4 regions of the Mesorhizobium sp. P171375 genome follow, and region 2 is predicted to be linked to each of the others. Evidence: predicted binding sites of a transcription regulator. Region 2 holds the regulator's gene; each other region holds the start of a gene.
The links. The regulator LexA, encoded in region 2, represses DNA repair genes until DNA is damaged. The targets are predictions, from matches to a motif close to TGTTCNNNNTGTGTTCNG.
Positions count from the first base shown of each region.

Region 1: ACYHH6_RS14880 (PA0069 family radical SAM protein) is a predicted target of LexA. The motif match lies at 3,334-3,351, and genes of this name have one in related genera.
Region 3: parE (DNA topoisomerase IV subunit B) is a predicted target of LexA. The motif match lies at 2,294-2,311, and genes of this name have one in related genera.
Region 4: ACYHH6_RS26865 (ATP-dependent helicase) is a predicted target of LexA. The motif match lies at 3,587-3,604, and genes of this name have one in related genera.

Region 1 is NZ_JBYNWF010000001.1:3,123,963-3,129,840, reverse strand. It holds gene ACYHH6_RS14905 (4-(cytidine 5'-diphospho)-2-C-methyl-D-erythritol kinase) at 1-500, shown strand, start outside; gene moaB (molybdenum cofactor biosynthesis protein B) at 487-1,041, shown strand; gene ACYHH6_RS14895 (GFA family protein) at 1,170-1,598, shown strand; gene ACYHH6_RS14890 (hypothetical protein) at 1,588-2,562, opposite strand; gene ACYHH6_RS14885 (glycosyltransferase) at 2,772-3,275, opposite strand; gene ACYHH6_RS14880 (PA0069 family radical SAM protein) at 3,426-4,580, shown strand; gene rnhB (ribonuclease HII) at 4,734-5,429, shown strand; gene ACYHH6_RS14870 (F0F1 ATP synthase subunit B) at 5,717-5,878, opposite strand, start outside.
Region 2 is NZ_JBYNWF010000001.1:4,579,414-4,585,291, forward strand. It holds gene ACYHH6_RS22125 (ComEC/Rec2 family competence protein) at 1-1,222, shown strand, start outside; gene lexA (transcriptional repressor LexA) at 1,229-1,981, opposite strand; gene ACYHH6_RS22135 (molybdopterin molybdotransferase MoeA) at 2,099-3,304, opposite strand; gene moaC (cyclic pyranopterin monophosphate synthase MoaC) at 3,304-3,786, opposite strand; gene trpC (indole-3-glycerol phosphate synthase TrpC) at 3,789-4,601, opposite strand; gene trpD (anthranilate phosphoribosyltransferase) at 4,606-5,616, opposite strand; gene ACYHH6_RS22155 (peptidyl-prolyl cis-trans isomerase) at 5,630-5,878, opposite strand, start outside.
Region 3 is NZ_JBYNWF010000001.1:4,982,143-4,988,020, forward strand. It holds gene ACYHH6_RS24310 (type II and III secretion system protein family protein) at 1-1,137, opposite strand, end outside; gene cpaB (Flp pilus assembly protein CpaB) at 1,216-2,121, opposite strand; gene parE (DNA topoisomerase IV subunit B) at 2,382-4,436, shown strand; gene ACYHH6_RS24325 (FUSC family protein) at 4,481-5,878, shown strand, end outside.
Region 4 is NZ_JBYNWF010000001.1:5,486,979-5,492,856, forward strand. It holds gene ACYHH6_RS26845 (hypothetical protein) at 1-77, shown strand, start outside; gene ACYHH6_RS26850 (hypothetical protein) at 100-531, shown strand; gene ACYHH6_RS26855 (glucose/quinate/shikimate family membrane-bound PQQ-dependent dehydrogenase) at 816-3,128, opposite strand; gene ACYHH6_RS26860 (hypothetical protein) at 3,282-3,404, opposite strand; gene ACYHH6_RS26865 (ATP-dependent helicase) at 3,645-5,878, shown strand, end outside.

The sequences.
Region 1 (5,878 bases), 1.5 Mb from region 2:
TGGTGCGGATTGGTCTCACGCTCGGCGCCGATGTGCCGATGTGTCTTTCCGCAAAACCACTGGTCGCGCGCGGCATCGGCGACGAGCTGTCACTGGTGCCGGATTTTCCGGCACTCGCTTTGGTGCTGGTCAATCCCGGCGTCGCCGTTTCCACGCCCGACGTGTTCAACGCACTTGGGAAGCGGGACAATGAAGGGCTGCCTCCGCTGCCGCGCGGCTTCGACTTCCACAGCATGCGCAACTGGCTGGAGATTACCCGCAACGATCTCGAGGCCCCGGCGCAGGCGATACAGCCGCCCATCGGCAGGGCGCTTTCCCTGTTGAACCGGGCCGGGTCGGGATTCTCGCGCATGTCGGGATCCGGCGCGACATGCTTCGGCCTGTTCGAGACCGGCAATGTCGCCAAGCGCGCCGCGGCCGAGATCCGCAGCCGCGAACCGGACTGGTTTGTCGCAGCGACGCGCAGCATCGCATCGGAGGGGGCCGATGGCCAAAATTGACGAGAGCCGCCCGTTCATCCCGGTGCGCATCGCGGTGCTGACGGTTTCCGATACACGCAGCCTCGCCGACGACAAATCCGGTCAGACGCTGGCCGATCGCATCACCGAGGCCGGCCATGTCCTCGCCGCGCGCGACATCGTCACCGACGATCGTGAAAAGATCCGCGATACGGTCCTGGCATGGTCCCGGGACAAGGAGATCGATGTCGTCATCACCACCGGCGGCACCGGCTTCACCGGCCGCGACGTGACGCCGGAGGCGCTGGAGCCGATCTTCGAAAAGCGCATGGACGGCTTTTCCGAAGTGTTTCATCGCATTTCCTACGACAAGATCGGCACCTCCACCGTCCAGAGCCGGGCGACCGGCGGCGTCGTCAACGCCACCTTCGTTTTCGTGCTGCCGGGCTCGCCCGGCGCCTGCAAGGACGCCTGGGATGGCATCTTGAAGCCGCAGCTCGACTACCGCCACATGCCCTGCAACTTCGTCGAGATCATGCCGCGCCTGGACGAGCATTTGCGCCGCGGCAAGGCCGGCTCGTAAAGCAAGGCGGATAGCGGTTCAGCGCTGCCTTTGTCAGGCGGAATGGCAGCTACGCCTTCGAGAGGTCATTTCCTGCGAGTTGCCTAAGGCGTAGTCTGCGGCCAAGTCACTCAAGGCGGAATGATCCGATGAGAACGTATCGCGGCGGCTGCCATTGCGGCGCCATCCACCTGACATTCGAAACTGGCATCGAACCATCCGACATGGAGATCCGCGCCTGCCAATGCGCTTTCTGTGTCCGGCATGGCTCGCGCGCTGCCGCTGACCCGCAGGGACGATTGATCGTCTCCGTCGAGGATGAAGCCCGACTGCACCGATACCGGTTCGGCTTGCGCACCGCCGACTATCTCATCTGCCGCGACTGCGGCGTCTATGTCGCGGCTGTGACCACCGACGGCGGCGACCCCAAAGCGATCGTCATCGTCAATGCGCTCGACGACCGACTGCGGTTCGGTCGCGAGCCGGTTCCAATGGACTATGATGCCGAGAGCCGCGAGGGCCGCATGGCCCGGCGGCAGGCGCGCTGGATGCCGGTGGAGATCAACGTCAGCGGATGACCGGTTCGCCGTGGAAGCGGCGGCGCGAGGGCGGCGACACACCGAAGCCGACCTCCATCATCAGCCGTGGCTTGCGCGACGGCACGGTGCCCATGTGGAAGCCGAACGGGTCCTCGACAAAGCCGAGACCTGCCTCGCCAGTCAGCGTGACCGGGCTGTCGTCGCCATAGACCTTGAGCACCTCTTCCGCCGGATGGCCGACCAGCAGCGTCAGCTGGTGCTTGAGGCTGCGCCTGTTGTGGCTGCCCCTAACGTACACATGCGGGCCGGTGCCGGCATCGCAAGGCTTCAGGTAGAAGAAGAATTTCAGCATCCGCCAGTCGTCGAGATCGAAATGGTATTTGCCGAGGGAGGCAAGGTTCTTGTCGGCATCGGAGGCCTCGCCGGTCGGAAAGCTCCACCAGACGCGCGTGGTGATCAGCTTTGCCTGCCCGCCGAGATAGTGCTGGGCGATGTCGAGCAGAAGCGGATCGTTCTGGATGGCGAGCGCAGCCTTGCAGCCGAGGATGCGCTCGAAATAGTGGCCGCTGAGCAAAGAGCGGCCGAAACGCTTCTCGGCCTCGCCATGATCCCCAGGCATGAATTCGAGCCGGCGATCGAAATTGCCGAAGCATGGCGTGCTTTGCGCGAAGCTGGCGATCTCCTCATGGATCGCCTGCGGCAGCACCAGACCAGAGAACAACCCATCGCTGCGCAGCGTTTCGACGATCGACTTGAGCTCGACGCCCCTGAACATCGTAGCCCCGGCACTCTGCGCCGGGCGCGCGGCTTTGGCACCCAGCCAGTGCAGCTTGCGCGCCGGCATGGTGCGGGCAAGCATGAACATCGGCAGCCAGGCCGGGTTCTCGCGCATATCCTTGAGATAGGTCGGGATGCGCACGGCAATGCGGCGGAGCAGGCTGCCATTGCGAGCGATGGCTTCCAGGCTGGCGGCGCCGGATTTGTCAGGGGTCGAAAGGTTCATCGGGGTCCTCGGGTATGAACGGAAGCCGACACAGCGTCGGTTGCTCACCGCTCCGGCAATACCCAAACCCAATTGTCCCGCACTGAGGGGAATGCTACCCCCGCGTCATATTTTGTGCAATGCACAACAGACAACGCACCTGCAAAATTCACGCGGGCTAATGAATGGGCAAAGCTTCGGGCGCCCGCGAACCGCCGAGCAAAAGCACCTTACTTCGGCGGCGCCACCCAGATCTCGGCATTGAGCCTCTTCGTCGCCAGGCCGCGAGCGATGGCCTCGGCGCTACGGGCGCTTTTCGCCAGGGACGAAGCTTGGCGCTTGCTGATGACCAGACCTTCGGCCAGCGCCCGGTTTCCCCGGAGCACCCGCGCCAGGAACGGTGCGCGGCTGCCGCGCGAACGGGAAAAGCGCGCCGGCATGGTTTGCCGCGCCGTGTGGGCGACAACGTCATCGATCCAGCCTTCCGAAAGCCGCGCGCCAGGTTCCAGAAACAGCAGCCAGTCGCCTTTCGCCTGCCGGATCCCGGCTGCAATGCCGCCGGCGACGAAGTGACAGCCGGCGTGATCGGCGACACGATGCGTCTGGTCGGTCGAGCCGGTGTCGCAGACGATGACATCGCGCACCACGCCCTCGACCGCACCGCCGATCAGCGAGGCGAGCGTGCGGGCAAGGCCCTCTTCGTCATCCCGGGTTTCGATAAGAACGCTGAGCATATTTAGCCGAATAGCGGAAAGCCTGGCGCAGCGCCAGTTTTGCATTGCACAACAAAAAAGTTCTTGCTTTGTTCTCATCGGCAAAATAGGATTATTTTCATGAACAGACCGAATCGACAGCCGGCCGACAGTCCCTGGGAGAGGGCAAAAATGGAACATATCGTGCGTGCGGACATTGCAGCCTTCGGAGCAGGACGCGCCGAAATGGCCAATGCGATGATCGAACAGAGCGGCATGCGCGTCCGTCCGGACCGCAACCGCGGCCGTTCGGCCGGCATCAATCCGTCCGGCCGCTTCGAGCCCGTCAGCCGGCATGTGTTCGACGACGGCTGGAATTCGCTGGAGGAACTGCCGCCGTTCAAGACCGAGGTGCAGGTCGAGAAGCCGCGCACCATCATCACCCGCAACGAATCGCCCGACATCTCCTTCGACCGTTCGATCAACCCCTATCGCGGCTGCGAGCATGGCTGCGTCTATTGCTTTGCGCGGCCGACGCATTCCTTCATGGGCCTGTCGCCGGGGCTGGATTTCGAATCGAAGCTGTTTGCCAAGCCGGATGCGGCGCGGCTGCTCGACAAGGAACTGTCGAAGGACGGCTACCAGCCGCGCACCATCGCCATCGGCACCAACACCGATCCCTACCAGCCGATCGAGAAGCAATACCGGATCATGCGCGAGATCCTCGAAGTGCTGGAGGCGCGCGGTCATCCGGTCGGCATCGTCACCAAATCCCATCTGGTGACGCGCGACATCGACATATTGTCGCGGATGGCCGAACGCGGGCTGGCCAAGGTGGCGCTGTCGGTGACGACGATGGACCGCATGCTGGCGCGCACCATGGAGCCGCGCGCGTCAACGCCGACCAAGCGGCTGGAGGCGATAAGGCAGCTTTCGGATGCAGGCATTCCGGCCTCGGTCATGGTGGCGCCGATCATCCCCGGCCTGACCGACCAGGAGATGGAACGCATCCTCGATTCGGCCCGTGCCGCCGGCGCCCGCGAGGCCGGCTATGTCATCCTGCGCCTGCCGCTGGAGGTGGCGCCGATCTTCAAGGACTGGCTGCTGCGCCACTATCCCGACCGCTACCGGCACGTGATGTCGCTGATCCGTTCGATGCGAGACGGCAAGGATTACGATTCGGAGTGGGGTAAGCGCATGAAAGGCGCCGGACCTTATGCCTGGCAGATCGGCCGGCGCTTCGAGATCACGGCCAAACGGCTCGGCCTCAATGCCGAGCGGCGGACGCTCAGGACCGACCAGTTCGTCGCCGCCGCCAATGCGACCGAGCAGCTGATGCTGCTCTAAAGACCATCCCTGCCCCGCCATCGTTGGCTGGGCAGGCGAAGAAATCCCGTCCGGCCTGTCCCCCGGCCTGCAGACGGTGCCCTCCCGGTCTTGCCCCACTCGACCCTGGAGGGACTTGCGGAGAATCGGAGCCGATGCGAACCTCGCCGCAACATGGCTCGCGCGCGTTCCGATTCTCCGCTTCTTTTCGAAATCGTCGAGAAGCCCGACTTCTCCTTCGAGACGAAGGCGATGGCCGAAGGTCTGTGGCCTGTCGCAGGCATGGACGAGGCCGGCCGCGGTCCATTGGCTGGGCCGGTGGTGGCGGCGGCGGTGATCCTCGATCCCGCCAACATTCCCGATGGTCTCGACGATTCCAAACGGCTCAATCATTTGCAGCGCGAGGCGCTGTTCCTGAAAATCCTCGGGTCCGCGCTCGGTGTGTCGATGGCCTCGGTGAGTGCCGAAGGCATCGACGGCAGCAACATCCTCAAGGCGAGCCTGGAGGCGATGCGCCGGGCGCTTGCCGGCCTGCCGATACAGGCGAAGCTGGCGCTGGCCGACGGCCGCGACGTACCGCCGGGTCTCATTTGCGAGGGCCGCGCGCTGATCAAGGGCGACCAGCGCTCGCAGTCGATCGCCGCCGCCTCGATCGTCGCCAAGGTGATGCGCGACCGCATGATGTGCGGTTGCGGCAGCCACCACGAGCGCTACGGCTTCGAGGTCCATATGGGCTACGCCACGGTCCGGCATCGGACGGCGATCGAAGCGCATGGGCCGGTGGCAAGGCTGCACCGCGCGTCGTTCGCGCCGTTCAGGCTGGGTGGTGTTGAGGTGGTGGAAGAAGAGGGTTTTGTCGGGTTGGAGTGAGCCGGCGGCGGCACAGCTGATCTCCCCCCTTGTGGGGGAGATGTCCGGCAGGACAGAGGGGGCGCTGTCCCTCCAGCCTGTCAGCCTATGGTTCCCAGATTCCCTACACAATTTGCAGCCGGCGCAGTATGAAAGCGGAAAGCCTGCGATCCTTCGCGCCCCCCTCTGCCCTGCCGGGCATCTCCCCCACGAGGGGGGAGATTAGCAGCTTCAGCGTCTCGCTCATTCTCCCAACAAAAAAGCCGCCAGGTCGCCCGGGCGGCTTCATGTCAGCGAGCTAACCCCACTCAGTTCAGCTTGGCCTTCACGTCCTGGAGCGCGGACTTGAACAGGTCGGCGCCGGCCTTGGCATCGACCTTGGCCGCAAGCAGCGTGCGGGCTGCCTCGACGGCGATGTCGACGGCGCTGGCGCGCACCTCGGCGACTGCCTCGCGCTCGGCCTGGCCGAT
Region 2 (5,878 bases):
CATGCTGGCGGTCATGCTTGTCGCGGTGCTGTTTGATCGCGCAGCGCTGACCATGCGCAATCTGGCGATCTCGGCCATCGCCGTCATCCTTGTGTCGCCGCATGAGGTTGTCGGCCCGAGTTTCCAGATGTCGTTTGCGGCCACCGCCGCCCTTGTCGGCGCCTATGCCGGCTGGGCCGACTACCGTGCCGACAAGGTGAGAACGCCGCCCGCAAGGCGCTCGTTCGTCGGCTTTCTGTCGCGAAGATTCCTGCTGGCCATGGGCGGCCTCGCCATGACCTCGATCATTGCCGGAAGTGCCACCGCGCTATTCGCCATCTGGCATTTCCAGCGCGTGTCGCCGCTCAGCCTGCTCGCAAATCTGGCCGTGATGCCGATTGTGTCGTTGATCGTCATGCCCTTCGCCGTGCTCAGCGCGCTGGCGATGCCGTTCGGCGCCGATGGACCGTTCCTTTATGTGATGGGCAAGGGCCTGGCGGCGATGATCGCCATCTCCGCCTGGATTTCTCAGCGCTCGCCGGTCGATGCCGTCGGCCTGATCTCTATCCGCTCGGTGCTGCTGGTGGCGGTCGCCCTCGTCATCGCCACCATGGCCACCACGTGGCTGAGGCTGGCGGCCGTGCCTTTCGCGCTGGCCGGCCTGTTGACTGTGCCACAGGTGCGCACGCCCTATGTGCTTATCTCGGAAGATGCGCATCTGGTGGCATTGCCGATCGGCGGCGGCGAACTCGCGCTCAACCGGGAACGCTGGAACGAATTCACCACCGATAATTGGAAACGGGCATTGAGAGCCGAAACCATTATCCCGCCTGAGATTTTCGAGGCAACGGACACGCGGTTCGATCTAGACCCGCTCGACCTGCCGCCAGGCTCGCCCTTCTATTGCACAGGCAATCTCTGCATTGCCCGGCATCCGGCCGGAGCCATCATCGCGCTGGCAAAAGACCGCAACACAGCGCGGCCAGCCTGCGCTTTCGCGAGCCTGATCGTCATCGACGACGCCACCGCCTACAATCCGTGCCGCGACCCGCTGGTGCTGGTCGTGACCAAGAAGCAACTTGCCCGCGATGGCAGTGCCGCCGTCTTCTTCGACCCACAATCGGCCGCGACAGCGCCAATGATCCGTTTCGCCGTCGACAAGCCCTATCGTCCCTGGCACGAGCAACGCCGCTTCTCACGCGAAGCACGCGGTCTGCCGCCTTACAAGCATCGCGAAAAGTAAGCCGGCTCAGTAGCGCCGGATCAGGCCGACCAGCTTGCCCTGCACCTTGACCCGGTCCGGCCCGAAGATGCGGGTTTCGTAGGCCGGGTTGGCGGCTTCCAGCGCGATCGAGGCGCCCTTGCGGCGGAAGCGCTTCAACGTCGCTTCCTCTTCATCGACCAGCGCCACCACGATCTCACCGGGGCTGGCCGTATCGGCATTGCGGATGATCACCGTATCGCCGTCGAAAATGCCGGCCTCGATCATCGAGTCACCCTTGACCTCGAGCGCGTAGTGTTCGCCGCCCATGATCATGTCGGGCGGCACCGAGATCGAATGCGTCTGGTGCTGGATGGCGTCGATCGGCACACCGGCGGCGATGCGGCCCATCACCGGGATCGACACCGCGGAAACGGCGTCGTCATTGCCGGCCGACATCGAACGAGACGAGGAGGCCGGCTTGATCTGGCGGCCGAGACCGCCTTGGCCCTGACCGCCTTGGCCGAGGCTGCCCTGGATGATGCTTGGCGAAAACCTCTTCGCCGCATTGAGGCCGGGTGCGATCGAGTCGGGCAGCCGCAGCACCTCGAGCGCGCGCGCCCGGTTCGGCAGCCGGCGAATGAAACCGCGCTCCTCCAGCGCCGTGATCAGGCGGTGAATGCCGGACTTGGACGCAAGGTCGAGCGCCTCCTTCATCTCGTCGAAAGACGGCGGGATTCCGCTCTCCTTCAGGCGTTCATGGATGAACATCAGAAGTTCATGTTGTTTGCGCGTCAGCATCGCGGCCCCCACGGGTTCTGAAACCAGAATCAGAAAAAACAAACCCAGAACAAACACTATCTGTTCCAGTTGTGTTCCGCAACCTTTTAAAGTTTAATGAATGTGTTGACGTTTTGTTCAGCGTAACATCAGGACGCTGCAGGCGGCACCCGCGGCGGCGGCCGGAGCGAAGGGCTCGCGCACGATCAAGCCGTTGGCGTCGGCCAGCATTCTCAGCATCGAGGAATCCTGGATGCCGAACGGCGTCGCCACCCTTGCGCCGGTTTCTTCGCTCACCACGGCGCGCACATAGTCTTGCCTCAGATCATTGGCCGGCATCGCGGCGCCAAGCTGCGCGGGGCGGATGTCCTGCCGGTGCGTGCGGCCGCCGAGCTGCGCCAAAAGCGGCTTCAAAAACAGCTGCGAGCAGACCAGGCTCGCCACCGGATTGCCGGGCAGGCCGATGCACCTGATGTCGCCGAGACGCCCGAACATCAGCGGCTTGCCCGGGCGCATGGCGAGCTTCCAGAAATCGAGCTTCATGCCTTCGCTGGTCAGTACATCGTGCACGAGGTCGTGGTCGCCGACCGAGGCGCCGCCGAGCGTGACGATGACGTCGGCTTTTGCCGCGACAGCCTTGCGCACCAGCGCCGCTATGTCGGCTTTGCGATCTGCCGCAATGCCGAGATCAAGCGCTTTGGCGCCGACAGACTGCGCGGCGGCCGCAACGCCGTAAGCGTTGGAAGAGATGATCTGATCCGGACCGGGGTCACGCCCCGGCGGCAGCAATTCGTCGCCGGTGGCAATGATCGCGACCAGAGGCCGGCGCACGACGTTGAGCATCGGATGATTGGCCGACGCCGCAAGCGACAATGCGGCCGGATCAAGCACGCGACCTTTTTGCAGGAGCAGGTCGCCTTGAGAGAAATCCAGTCCACGGCGGCGGATGTTACGGTCTTTCGCGGTCGGCTCGGTGACCTCGATATGGCCATTGCCAAGGTCGCGGACATTCTCCTGGATGACGATCGTGTCGGCACCTTCGGGCAGCGGGGCGCCGGTGAAAATGCGGACAGCCTCCGCCCTGCCGACCGAGCCGTCAAAGCCGCGTCCGGCCGGCGCCATGCCGATCACCGAAAGCCGCGCCGGGGCGGATGCCACATCCTGCGCCCGCGCGGCATAGCCGTCCATGGCGGACGCGTTGAAAGGCGGCTGAGTGCGCAGCGCCACGACAGGTTCCGCCAGCACCCGGCCGGCCGCATCCGCCAGGGCGATGCTTTCACCCGGCAGCGCCGCAGCGCCTTCCAGCAGGCGCTCCAGCGCCTCGGCCACCGGAACCAGCGCCATCAGGCGCCCGCCTTGTAGTCGCCGGACTTGCCGCCGGTCTTTTCAACCAGCCTTATGCCGGAAATCACTATGGCGCGGTCGGCCGCCTTGGCCATGTCGTAGATGGTCAGGCAGGCAACCGAGGCCGCGGTAAGCGCCTCCATTTCAACGCCGGTCTTGCCGGTGACACGGGCAAGCGCGGTGACCCTGAGGCCGGGCAGGACGGTGTCCGGCTCGATGTCGACCGACACCTTGGTCAACAGCAGCGGATGGCAGAGCGGGATCAGCTCATGCGTCTTCTTGGCTGCCATGATGCCGGCGATGCGCGCTGTGCCCAGCACATCACCCTTCTTGGCGTTGCCGTCGAGGATCATTTTCAGGGTTTCAGGCCGCATCGAGACAAAGCCCTCGGCGACTGCCGTGCGCGTCGTCTCCGCCTTGTCGCCGACATCGACCATATTGGCCTCGCCCTTGGCGCCGAGATGGGTGAGGGCGGCTGGCATCCTCAGACGGCCTCTGCCGGCGTCTTGCCCGTCAAAAGCAGGCGCGTTGCCGCCGCCACATCCTGTTGCCGCATCAGGCTCTCGCCGACAAGGAAGGTTTCGATGCCGGCCTTTTGCATCCTGAGGCAGTCGTCGTGGGTGAAAATGCCGCTCTCGCTGACCAGCAAGCGACTGCCCGGCACCATGGACGCCAGCCGCTCGGAGGTTTCAAGACTGGTCTCGAACGTCCTCAGATTGCGGTTGTTGATGCCAATCAGCCGCGACGAGAGTTTTACCGCGCGCTCAGTCTCGGCCTCGTCATGCACCTCGATCAGCGCATCCATGCCGAGTTCGAATGCGGTCGCTTCCAATTCGCTCGCCAGGGCATCGTCGACGCTGGCCATGATGATCAAGATGGCGTCGGCGCCCCAGGCGCGGGCCTCGTAGACCTGGTAGGGATCGAACAGGAAATCCTTGCGCAGCGCGGGCAGCGACACCGCCTTGCGGGCGTTGGTTAGAAATTCCGGCGCGCCCTGGAAGGATGGCGCATCGGTCAGCACCGAAAGACAGGCGGCGCCGCCTTTTTCATAGGCCTGCGCCAGCGTCGGCGGGTCGAAATCGGCACGGATCAACCCTTTGGAAGGGCTCGCCTTCTTGATCTCGGCGATCAGGGCAAAGTTGCCCGATCTGCGCTTCGCCTCGAGCGCCGCGAGAAAGCCGCGCGGCGCGGTGGCATCCTTCGCCCGTGCCTTGATCTCGGCCAGCGGTATCAGCGCCTTTGCCGCCGCGATCTCGTCGCGCTTGTAGGCCTCGATCTTGCGCAGAATGTCAGCCACGGCCCTATCCGTTCGAAATCTCGACCAGCCTGTCGAGCACGCCTAGCGCCCGGCCGCTGTCGATGGCTTGTGCCGCCGCCGCCATGCCGTCGGCAAGCGTTGATGCCTTGCCCGCCACCACCATGCCGGCGCCGGCATTCATCAGCACCGTGTCGCGATAGGCGCCGGCAGCGCCGCCCAGCATGTCGCGCAATGCCTGGGCGTTGTAGGCGGCGTCTCCGCCGCGCAACTCGTCCTTGGTATGGCGTTGCAAACCGACTGCTTCCGGGGTGAGCGTAAAGTGGCGGATCTCGCCACCGGCCAGTTCGGCAACCTGCGTTTCGCCGGTGGTGGTGATCTCGTCATAGCCGTCGCCATGGACGACCCAGGCATGCTCTGTACCCAGCGCCTTCAATGTCTCGGCCACCGGCACGATCCATTCCGGCAAGAACACGCCGACCATCTGGCGGCTTACGCCGGCCGGATTGGACAGCGGTCCGAGCAGGTTGAAGATGGTGCGGGTGCCGAGCTCGACGCGCGTCGGGCCGACATGCTTCATCGCCGGATGATGCGCCGGCGCGAACATGAAGCCGACGCCCGCCTCATGGATGCAGCGGCCGATCGTCTCCGGCGGGATATCGATCTTGACGCCGAGCGCAACCAGCACGTCGGCGGCGCCCGTCAGCGACGACAGGCCGCGATTGCCATGCTTTGCCACCGGCACGCCGCAACCGGCGATGACGAAGGCCGAAGCCGTCGAGATGTTGACCGAATGGGAGTTGTCGCCGCCAGTGCCGACGATGTCGATGGCGCCTTCAGGCGCTTCGACGCGCAGCATCTTGGCGCGCATGGTGGCAACGGCGCCGGAGATCTCGCTCACCGTCTCGCCGCGCACGCGCAGCGCCATCAGGAAGCCGCCGATCTGGCCCGGCGTCGCGTCGCCCGACATGATGATGTCGAAGGCTTCGCGCGCTTCCTCGAAGGTAAGCGCGGTCCCGGTGGCGACCTTGGCGATATGGATCTTGAGGGCGCTCATGGGGCCAAAACGTTCATTGGGCTACGGCTTGGGCAACGGCGGCCTGGTCGATGCTGACGGCGTATTGCGTCTGCAATTGCGCCACCAACTGGTCGAGCAGATCGTCGGACATGCCTTGCGTGAAGGATTTCTGCGCGTCGTCGGGCACCGAACTGGCGTCGGCTCCGGCCGGCTCGAACACTTCGGCCACCTTGAACAGAATCTGGCCTTCGCCGGTGGGTGAGGGGATCAGCCCGGTGCCGCCTTCGCCGACGCCGAACAT
Region 3 (5,878 bases), 400 kb from region 2:
GAACAGCGGGCCGAGCACCGGCAGCTTGCCGAGGCCGGGAAGACGCGACGTGGTGATGTCGTTCTGCGATTGAAGTAGACCGGCGATCATGAAGCTCTGGCCGTTCTTCAGGTCGACCGATGTCCTGGCGCGACGCACGATAAAGCCCGGCACCGAAATCTCACCGATATTGTAGGAGGCCGAGGCATCGATCGAAGACACTTCCGGCGCGATGTCGAGGCTGACCAGTCCGTCCTTCAGCACGGTCGGCGTGAAATCCAGGCTGACGCCGTATTTCTTGTAGCTGACCGAGATCTTGCCATTGTCCTCGGAAACCGGGATCGGGAACTCGCCGCCGGCGAGGAAGCTTGCCGTCTGCCCCGAACGGGCGATCAGGTTGGGCTCGGCCAACCGCCTGGCAAGGCCGCGCTCCTCCAGTGCCTTGATGGCAACGTCGATCGACAGGCCGTTTGACAGCAGCCGGCCGATGATCTCGCCATTGCCCGCCGCCGGCAACGAGCCCGGCTCGATGGTGACGTCTCGCCCGCCAAGGCCGTAAGCGAAATTGGCGCTGTATTTGGCGCCAAGATCCTGTCCGGCCTGGCGGTTGATCTCGACGAAGCGGACGTTGAGCTGAACCTGCTGCGAGGACGAGATGTTGACCGAATTGATCACTTCCTCATTGCCGGAGAAGCGGCTGGCGATCTTGCTCGCCTTCTCGGCGGCGACTGCGTCGTCCGCCTCGCCCGACAGCACGACGCGGCCATTGGCCGAGCCGACCTTGATCTTGGCGTCCGGCACGCTGGCGCGGATGGTGCTGGCCAGTTGGTCGGTGTCCAACGTCACCTCGATGTCAACGGTGCCGACCAGCTGCTTGTTCTCGTCGAACAGCGCGATTCCGGTGGTGCCGAGATTGTTGCCCAGCACATAGAAGGATTTGTCGGTCAGCGGATTGACGTTGGCGATCTCCGGATCGCCGATGACGATCTGGTAGAAGGCGGCATTGGTCATGATCGTCTTCGGCTTGCCCTTGGCCACCTTGATCGACGCATTCTTGGTCGACGACACATAGACGATGTCGTTGTCGGCCCTGGCCGGCGCGCTGAGGCCGAGCATTGCGGCCGCGGCGAGGCAAGCCGCCATCGCAAACGCCCGCATTGGGCGCAGCCCTTTCGTCATCCGATATGCATGAAGTCCCGACATCTGTCCCGTCCCTCGCCCGGTCCCCACCGGCAGTTATGGCTGGTCCCGCGCAGGAACCTGGTATTCCTCGACCTGCGTGCCGCGCGTCACGATGATCGTCTTGAATTTCGGCCTCTCAGGCTCCTTGGTCGCGGCCGTGAACAGCGCGCCGGCAGCGGCCTGAACGCTGGACGCGACCGACCCGCCGAAGGATGAGATGGTGGTGACGCCGTCCTTTGCGGCACCGCCGTCGGCGGAGGAGCGGAGCGACAGCGACAAGGTGCCGACGGTGCGGGCAAGCGCCACTTTCTGCGCGCCGTCCGTTGTTACCTCGATGGTTACGGAATTGGCGATCTGCGGCGTGGTCTGGCGCTCGTCGGCGCCCTGCCCGACGGTCAGCACCCTGGCGTCGGAGACGACGATTTCGGAGGTAACGGTCGAACCGGCCGCGCCTTGCGCATTCTTGGCCACTTCCTGGATTTCACCGGCATCGCGAGTCAGCACCACGTCGACGCGGTCACCCGGCATCACGAAGCCGCCGACCCCGGCGATCTCGTCGGTGCGGATGGTCACCGCCCGCATGCCGGGCGTCATCATGTTAGACAGCGTCGCGCGGCCGTTCGGCCCCGACAGCTTGCTGAGCAGCACCGGCTCGTTGATCTCGATCGGCGACAGCACAACACGGCTGCCTTCGGCAAGCAATGCGTTGATGGTGGTGAAGGCGCCCTGCGGCACGGACTCTTCCGACCATGGGATTTCAGTGAGCTGTGCGCGGTCGAGTTCCATGCCGTAACGCAGCGGTGCGTTGGCCACCACAATGGTCTTGAACTCAACTTTTGGGGTCACGGGCGCCGGGATCGCCGCCGTCTTTTCCTCGGCATCGGTCCTGGCCTGGCTCTTGACCCAGAAATCCGCGGCAAAGATCGAGATCGCGCCGAAGACGGCGGCGATTCCGATCATGGTTATGGCCTTGCCCCTCACAACTAACCCCTGACACCCTGATGGTCTTTTGTTTATTGAGGCCCACACTAGGCCGCTTGGTTAAAGATTCAGGAATCCCGGCCGGTCCGCACGGACCTATTTCCGCCGGCTTGGTTATCGAAAGGTTTTAGGATAAGAAGGGGTTAAATCCCCGAACGTAACAGGAACTTCCGTCGCTTGGCGCTGAAAAGCGTGGCAGTATCGACGGGTGATTCGCGGCACCGGATTCTATGGCAGGCATGGACGACAACAACGATCTTTTCGGCAATCTGGAAAAGCAGCCCCAACCGACCCGGACAACGGCGCGCCCAGCTGATCCGCTGGTGCAGGCCGCGAAGCGTCCCGTTGCGACCAAGGATGGCAGCGAAGGCTACAGCGCTGCCGACATCGAGGTGCTGGAAGGGCTGGAGCCGGTGCGGCGCCGTCCCGGCATGTATATTGGCGGCACCGATGACAAGGCGATGCACCATCTGTTCGCCGAGGTCATCGACAATTCGATGGACGAGGCGGTCGCCGGCCATGCCACCTTCATCGACGTCGAGCTTTCGGCCGACGGGTTTCTGACCGTTACCGACAATGGCCGCGGCATCCCGGTCGATCCGCATCCTAAATTCAAGAAGCCGGCGCTCGAAGTCATCATGACGACGCTGCATTCGGGCGGCAAATTCGACTCCAAGGTCTATGAGACCTCGGGCGGCCTGCACGGCGTCGGCGTCTCCGTCGTCAATGCGCTGTCGGACCATCTCGAAGTCGAAGTGGCGCGAGGCCGCCAGCTCTACCGCCAAAGATTCTCTCGTGGCGTTCCGGTGAGCGGGCTGGAGCAGCTCGGCGAAGTGCACAACCGCCGCGGCACCAAGATCCGCTTCCATCCCGACGAGCAGATCTTCGGCAAGGGCGCAGCCTTCGAGCCGGCACGGCTCTATCGCATGACGCGCTCGAAAGCCTACCTGTTCGGCGGTGTCGAGATCCGCTGGAGCTGCGATCCGTCGCTGATCAAGGAAAAGGACCAGACGCCGGCCAAGGCGGAGTTCCATTTCCCCGGCGGCCTGAAGGACTACCTCAAGGCATCGCTCGGCGACGACTTCCAGGTGACGCGGGAAATCTTCGCCGGCAAGAGCGAGAAGCAGGGCGGCCACGGCTCGCTGGAATGGGCGGTGACCTGGTTCGGCGGCGACGGCTTCATCAACTCCTACTGCAACACCATCCCGACCGGCGAAGGCGGCACGCACGAAGCCGGCTTCCGCAATGTGCTGACACGCGGGCTTCGCGCCTATGCCGATCTCGTCGGCAACAAGCGCGCCTCGATCGTCACCTCCGAAGACGTCATGATCTCGGCGGCAGGCATGCTTTCGGTGTTCATCCGCGAGCCGGAATTCGTCGGCCAGACCAAGGATCGGCTGGCAACGATCGAGGCCATTCGCATTGTCGAGACCGCCATCCGCGATCCCTTCGACCATTGGCTGGCCGACAATCCGCAGGAAGCCTCCAAGCTCTTGGAATGGGTGATCGCGCGCGCCGACGAGCGGGTGCGCCGGCGTCAGGAAAAGGAAGTGTCGCGCAAGAGCGCGGTGCGCAAGCTCAGGCTACCCGGCAAGCTCGCCGACTGCACGCAGAATGCCGCAGCCGGCGCCGAGCTGTTCATCGTCGAAGGCGACTCGGCCGGCGGCTCGGCCAAGCAGGCGCGCGACCGCGCCAGCCAGGCCGTCCTGCCGCTGCGCGGAAAAATCCTCAACGTCGCCAGCGCCGGCAACGACAAGCTGGCCGCCAACCAGCAGATTTCGGATCTGATCCAGGCGCTCGGTTGCGGCACGCGCTCGAAATACCGCGACGAGGATCTGCGCTACGACCGCGTCATCATCATGACCGACGCCGACGTTGACGGCGCCCATATCGCGTCGCTGCTGATCACCTTCTTCTACCAGGAAATGCCGGGCCTGGTGCGCGACGGCCATCTCTATCTGGCGGTGCCGCCGCTCTATTCGATCCGGCAAGGCGGCAAGGTCGCCTATGCCCGTGACGATGCGCACAAGGACGAGCTGTTGCGCACCGAATTCACTGGCCGTGCCAAGGTCGAAATCGGCCGCTTCAAGGGCCTGGGCGAGATGATGGCCGCGCAGCTTAAGGAGACCACCATGGACCCGAAGAAGCGCACTTTGCTCAGGGTCGATGTGAACGAAATCGATTCAGCCACCAAGGACAGGGTCGATGAGCTGATGGGCACCAAGCCTGAGGCCCGCTTCCGCTTCATCCAGGAACGCGCCGAATTCGCCGCGACGGAAGTGCTGGATATCTAAGCGTCAGCCGGTCTAGCCTGCGCTTCCGATACGGAGACCAGCTTGTGATCTGGGCGCGGCTGAAGAGCTATTTCGAAGCCAGTTTGGCGGGGCTGGCTCAGCCGACACGCTCGGACTGGATTTTCGCGCTACGCACCGTTTCGGCCGGCCTGATCGCGCTTCTCCTTGCCTACGCGCTAAAACTCGAACACCCGCAATGGGCGATGATGACAGTCTTCATCGTCGCCCAGCCGGTCGCCGGTATGGTGCTGGCGAAAGGCTTTTACCGGCTGCTCGGCACACTGGCCGGTGGGCTTGCGGCGATCGGCATCACCTCCGTTTTCGGCACCAACCCCTGGCTGCTGGTCACGGCGTTGTCCGTCTGGATTGGCCTGTGCACGCTGGCTTCGTCGCTGCTGCGCAACCCGGAAGCCTATGGCGCCGCACTTGCCGGCTATACCGCGATGATCATCGGGCTGCCGGCTTTTGGCCAGCCGCATGTGATCGTCGATCTCGCTGTCGCGCGCTGCGCCGAGATCGTGCTCGGCATTGTCTGTGCCGGGCTGACGAGCCGTCTGATCCTGCCCAAGCTGGCGGCCGACGCCATCATCTCCAGGCTGAAGCGCAGCATCCTCGACCTTGCCATTTATGCAGGCGGCGCTTTTTCCGGCGGCGACCCGGCGACGCTAGCCGGCCTGCACCGCAAGCTTATTGCTGACGCCCAGACGCTGGCCGAGATGCGCACCTATGCCCGGCTCGAAGCGCCGAGCTTCGCCACCCGCGCCCATCCGGTCCGGCGCACTATCGGCCAGCTCCTGTCGGCGCTGTCGGCGGCGCGCGCGCTGCATTCGCACGCCGCGCCGAAAAACGCAGCACTCATCCCGGTGCGCTCCGAACTGCAGTCGCTGGTCAGCGAACTTGCAGCCACGTCCGAGGCGCTGGACGACACGTCGCCCTGGGTGACGCGGCTTGACGCGATCGCCGGCAAGGCCCGGCAAATGCCCGACGCCTCGACCGATCAGGGCGACGACAGGGTCGGCACCATAACGCGCCTCACCATCGCCGCCGATTTCGCCGAAGCCTTCAGGCAGGTGCTGCGCGGTCTGGATGCCCTGCGCGCACCGGTGACCCGTCCTGGTCAAGGCAACAGGCAGCAGCCCGCGCTGGTGGTGCACCGCGACTACCCCGGCGCTTTTCGCAATGCCATACGCGCGGCCCTCGCCACGCTGGCGGTCGCCGCCTTCTGGCTGACGACGAAATGGTCCGATGCCGCCGGCACCGTCATTCTCGTGGCCGTCGTCTCCAGTCTTTTCGCCGCCCGGCCTGACCCGGTTCAGGTGTCATGGGGGTTCTTCAGGGGAACGCTGCTGGCTTTGCCCTTTGCCTTCCTTGTCGGCCAGGTCGCGCTGCCCGCCCTGCCCGGCTTCGGCTGGTTCACGCTATTTGTCGTGCCGATCCTGATT
Region 4 (5,878 bases), 910 kb from region 2:
TGCGCTCCGCCGCGTCGGAAGCTGCCAAGCGGATGGTGAAGGTCCGGGTCGACCGGCGCCGTTCGAAAACCCGCTAACTGACAGCCGAGCGGAAATACCATGGACGCCCACAGCATCGTGACCATCGTCTCGCAGAAAGCCGGCCTCGATCAGGCGGTCACCGAAAAGGTTGTCGGCACCATCTTCTCGGTGCTCGAACATGAAGCCGAAGGCACCACCGTTTCCAGCTTCGTTACCAAGATCCCGGGCGCTGACGCACTCGCCCAGAAATACGACGTCATGGCTGCCGCCCCTGCCGGCGGTGGTGGCTTCCTGTCGTCGCTGCAAGGTGCGCTTGGCGGCGTGCTTGGCGAAAAGACCGGCGCACTGATCAACGGTCTCGCCGCGCTCAAAGCCTCCGGCCTCGACATGGCGCAGATCCAGAAGGCCGGCACCACGCTGATCCAGCAGGCCGAAGCCGCCGCCGGGCCGCAGCTGACCAACGAAGTGCTTGACTCGGTGCCGAGCCTGAAGGGCCATCTCGGGCTCTGATAGCGCCCGCCAACCAGCGGTCCCGATCATGGCTGCCCAAGGCTGGAGCTGCCCCTCATCGCCCTGCCGGGCACTTCTCCCCGTATAGTGACGGGGAGAAGGATGCCGTCATCGATGATTTCGCCAATCACCAACGTTGCAGGAAGAGAGCCAGCGCCGAAACTGCTCCTTCTCCCCGTCACTATACGGGGAGAAGATGCCGGCAGGCAGATGAGGGGCGGCGCCAGCATTGCCGGAACTCCTATCGATCGGCCGGGCCGAACACACAGATGGAATCCCAGCCCCTACTTCGGTAGCGTATACGCCATCACATAATCGCCGGGCTTGGTGCCGACCGAGCCATGGCCGCCGGCGACGATGACGACGAACTGGCGGCCGTCGGCGACAGTGTAGGTCATCGGCGTCGATTGCCCGCCGGCCGGCAGCCGGGCCCGCCAGAGCTGCTTGCCCGATGTCACATCATAGGCGCGCAGATAGTCGTCGACCGCCGCACCCAGGAAGGCGACGCCTCCGGCGGTGATCATCGGCCCGCCAATCCCCGGCACGCCGACCTTCAGCGGCAAGGGCAGCGGCGTCATGTCGTAGATGGTGCCGTTGCGGTGCTTGTAGGCGATCTTGCCTGTTCTGAGATCGGCGCCGGCGACATAGCCCCATGGCGGCGCCTGGCAGGGAATGCCTAGCGGCGACAGGAACGGCCCCATCACCACCGCATAGGGCGCGCCCTCGTTGCGGTTGAGCCCCTGCTCACTGCCACGCCCCTCATCCGGCGGTGGCACCTGGTCGCGCGGAATGAGCTCCGATTTGAAGGCGAGATAGGTCGGCATGCCGAACATCACCTGCCGCACCGGGTCGACGGCGACGCCGCCCCAATTGAAGGTGCCGAAATTGCCGGGATAGATCAGAGACCCCTGCACGGAAGGCGGGGTATAGCGGCCCTCATAGCGCAGGCCCTGGAATTCGATCCGGCAGGCCAGCTGGTCGAACATGGTGATGCCCCACATGTCGGCGCCGGTCAGCGGCTTCGGGCTAAAGGACAGATCCGAAACCGGCTGCGTCGGCGAGGTGTGATCACCCTCGACGGCGCCGCCTGGCGCCGGCACTTCCTTGACCGGGATGATCGGTTCGCCGCTGCGCCTATCGAGCACATAGAGGTCGCCCTGTTTGGTCGGCCCGACCAGCGCCGGCACCAGGCCGGCAGCCGTTGTGATGTCGACCAGCGTCGGCTGCGCCGGCACGTCCATGTCCCAGAGGTCGTGATGCACGGTCTGCCGCACCCAGCGCAATTGTCCGGTGGCAAGATCGAGCGCGGTGATCGAGGAGGAGAACTTCTCGACATTGGCGCTGCGCCCGGCGCCGAGCTGGTCCGGCGTCTGGTTGCCGAGCGGCACGTAGAGAAGGCCGAGCTTCTCGTCGGCGCTCGGTGTCGACCACATGTTGGGTGAGTTGTGGGTGTAGGTCTGGCCCGCCGCCAGCGGTGTCGTCTGGTTCGGATTACCGGAATCCCAGTTCCACACAAGCGCGCCGGTGTCGACATCGAAGGCGCGGATGACGCCGGACGGTTCCTCGGTCGAATAATTGTCGTTGACCGCGCCGCCGACGATGATCTTGCCGCCTGATATCAGCGGCGCCGATGTCGAATAGTAGTAGCCCGACTTCGGGTACGGCATGTTGGTCAACAAATTGAGCGTGCCGGCTTCGGCAAAGGACGGGCAGACCTGGCCATTGGCGGCATCAAGCGCGATCAGCCGCGCGTCCGAGGTCGGCAGATAGACGCGTGTCGCGCAGGGCTGGTCTGCGGCGATCTTGGCATCGGCGTAGTAGGACACGCCACGGCAGGTCTGGTGCTGGCGGTCCTTGTCGAGCTTGATCTTGGGGTCGAAGCGCCATTTCTCCTTGCCGGTCGCAGCATCGATGGCGATGGCGAAATTGTGCGGCGTGCAGATGTAGAGCGTGTCGCCCACCTTCAGCGGCGTTACCTGATAGGTGGTTTCGCCGATGTCATCCGGACCCTTGACGTCACCGGTTTGGTAGGTCCAGGCCGGCTGCAATTTGGCGACATTGTCCGGCGTGATCTGGTCGAGCGGCGAATAGCGCTGACCATAGGGCGTGCGGCCGTAGAAGTGCCACTCGCCCGGAGGCACGTTGCCGCCGAGATCCGCGGTCGGCGTCACCTTGTCGGCGCTGAGCTCGCCGGCGATGTCCTTGGGATCGGCGGTCATCGAATAGCCGGCCACTGCGAGCGATGCGAGCACGGCCAGGATGAGCGGCGCACGCGCGTCGGGGCCGGTGAGGCCCTGCCTTGCCCACGGCGTCAGCAGCCATAGCGCCAGAAGCACGATGACGCCGCCGCGCGGGCCTAGTTCCCACCAATCGAAGCCGATTTCCCACACCGCCCAGGCAAGCGTGCAGAGCACGATCGCAGCGTAGAGCCACAGCGCCGTCGATTTGCGCCGGAAAAGCAGCCAGGCGGTTATCAGGAAGGCGAGCCCGGTGATGACATAATACCAGCTGCCGCCCAGCATCACGAGCCGGACGCCGCCGCCGCCAAGTGCCAGGCCGATGAGGAACAGGATGAGGGAAGTGATGACCACAGCCAAGACGATACTCCTTCGACTGTTGCTTTGCGGCGCCTCTCAGGCAGCCGTCCCTGCCCTGTCGCCAGCTTTCTCCCGCAGGCCGCGTGTGTCAAGCTTGGCCTGCCAGCATAGGGTGAGAACACGGCGGTCCCTTTTATCGCCTCTCGCGACGGCTTAGCGGTGCAGCACATCCAAGAGATTTTGACCGGTCGCGCGCTGGGCATGCGCAACGACCATCTCGGTCGGCACCTGGGCGATCGGGTCGCCCCTGGCGGCCTCTATGTCTGCGACCTTCATTCCAGCACTCGACCTCTTCCACCATGATCCATGGCGCGGCGCGGGATGCCGTCTATGTCGCCGACAAGGTCGGCGAGCGTATGCGGGCAGCAGCCAGGTAGGCCGGGCGAAAGGTTTTGCACAGGCTGTCGGGCGCTGGGGCGATAATATTCCCACCACGATCGAGAATCTGGCTTCCAAACCAGAACAAAACGTAGACACTTCTGGTCTTTCGCCGCCGAATCACTACATTCGGGGGCGATGTCCGGCTTTTCGGAAGACATGCCCTTTTTTGACGAACCCAATGCGCGGCCCGCGGCCCCGTCGGGGATCGCCGCGCGCGCCATGGCGGCCCGCAGCGGCCAAAACAGCGCGCCTGACTACCTGAAAGGGTTGAACCCCGAGCAGCGGCTGGCGGTGGAAACCACCGAAGGCCCGGTCCTGGTGCTGGCCGGCGCCGGCACCGGCAAGACGCGGGTGCTGACCACCCGCATCGCCCACATCCTCGCCACCGGCAGAGCCTTCCCGTCGCAGATCCTGGCGGTGACCTTCACCAACAAGGCCGCGCGCGAGATGAAGCAGCGCATCGGCATTCTGATCGGTGAAGGCAATGTCGAGGGCATGCCGTGGCTCGGCACCTTCCACTCGATCGGCGTGAAGCTGCTGCGCCGCCACGCCGAGCTCGCGGGGCTCAAATCCGACTTCACCATCCTCGACACCGATGACGTCGTGCGGCTGATCAAGCAGCTGATCCAGGCCGAGGGGCTGGACGACAAGCGCTGGCCGGCCAAGCAGTTCGCGCAGATGATCGACGGCTGGAAGAACAAGGGCCAAGGCCCCGCCGACATTGCCGAGGGCGATGCCCGCAGCTTCGCCAACGGCAAGGGCCGCGAGCTCTACAAGGCCTATCAGGAGCGGCTGCAGACGCTCAACGCCTGCGACTTCGGCGATCTGCTCTGCCACCCGATCCGCATCTTCCGCGCCAATCCGGACGTGCTCAAGGACTACCACAGGCGCTTCAAATACATCCTCGTCGACGAGTACCAGGACACCAACACCGCGCAATACATGTGGCTGCGGCTCCTGGCGCAGCGGCCGCAATCCTCCCCCCTCGAGGGGGAGGTGCCCGCGAAGCGGGCGGAGGGGGTCGCCGCAGAAGGCACCACCAGGGCGTCGAGCGCTGCCGCACGGACCCCACCCGACCGGGCTTCGCCCGGCCACCCTCCCCTCAAGGGGGAGGGATCCCAGCGCTCCACCGTAAATATCTGCTGCGTCGGCGACGACGACCAATCCATCTATGGCTGGCGCGGCGCCGAGGTCGACAACATCCTGCGCTTCGACAAGGATTTTCCGGGCGCCACCATCATCAGGCTGGAGCGCAACTATCGCTCCACCGCGCATATTCTCGGCACCGCCTCGCACCTCATCGCCCACAATGAGGGTCGCTTCGGCAAGACATTGTTCACCGAGAAGGTCGCCGAGGACGACGAGAAGGTGCATGTCCACGCCGCCTGGGATTCCGAGGAGGAGGCACGCGCCGTCGGCGAGACGATCGAGACCTACCAGCGCGCCAAGCACAATCTAAACGACATGGCGATCCTGGTTCGCGCGTCCTTCCAGATGCGCGCCTTCGAAGACCGCTTCATCACGCTCGGCCTCAACTACCGCGTCATCGGCGGCCCGCGTTTCTACGAGCGCATGGAAATTCGCGATGCGCTGGCCTTCTTCCGCGTCGTCGCCAATGGCGGCGACGACCTCGCTTTCGAGCGCATCGTCAATGTGCCCAAACGTGGCCTCGGCGAAGCCACCATCCGCCAGATTCACGACACGGCGCGTGCACTGCGCATCCCGATGCTGGAAGCGGCCGGCAACCTCGCCGAAAGCGACGAACTGAAGCCGAAGCCGCGCGCCGCCTTGCGCGAAGTCGCGGCCAATTTCGAGCGCTGGCAAAAGGCCCTTGAAACCAAGCCGCACACCGAACTCGCCGAGACCATTCTGGAGGAGAGCGGCTACACCGACATGTGGAAGAACGACCGCTCGGTCGAAGCGCCGGGACGGCTGGAGAATTTGAAGGAGCTGATCCGCTCCATGGAGGAGTACGAGTCGCTGCGCTCCTTCCTCGAACATGTGGCGCTGGTCATGGATGCCGAGCAGAACGCCGGGCTCGATGCCGTCAGCATCATGACGCTGCATTCGGCCAAAGGCCTCGAATTCGAGACCGTCTTCCTGCCCGGCTGGGAGGAAGGCCTGTTCCCGCATCAGCGCGCGCTGGACGAAGGCGGCCGTTCCGGACTGGAGGAAGAGCGCCGGCTCGCCTATGTCGGCCTGACCCGGGCCAAGAAGAACCTGCATATCTGGTTCGTCTCCAACCGCCAGATCCACGGCCTGTGGCAGTCGACCATCCCGTCGCGTTTCCTCGAAGAGTTGCCGAACGCCCATGTCGAGGTCGCCGAAAGCGGCAACTCCTATGGCGGCTACGGCAATTCCTATGGCGG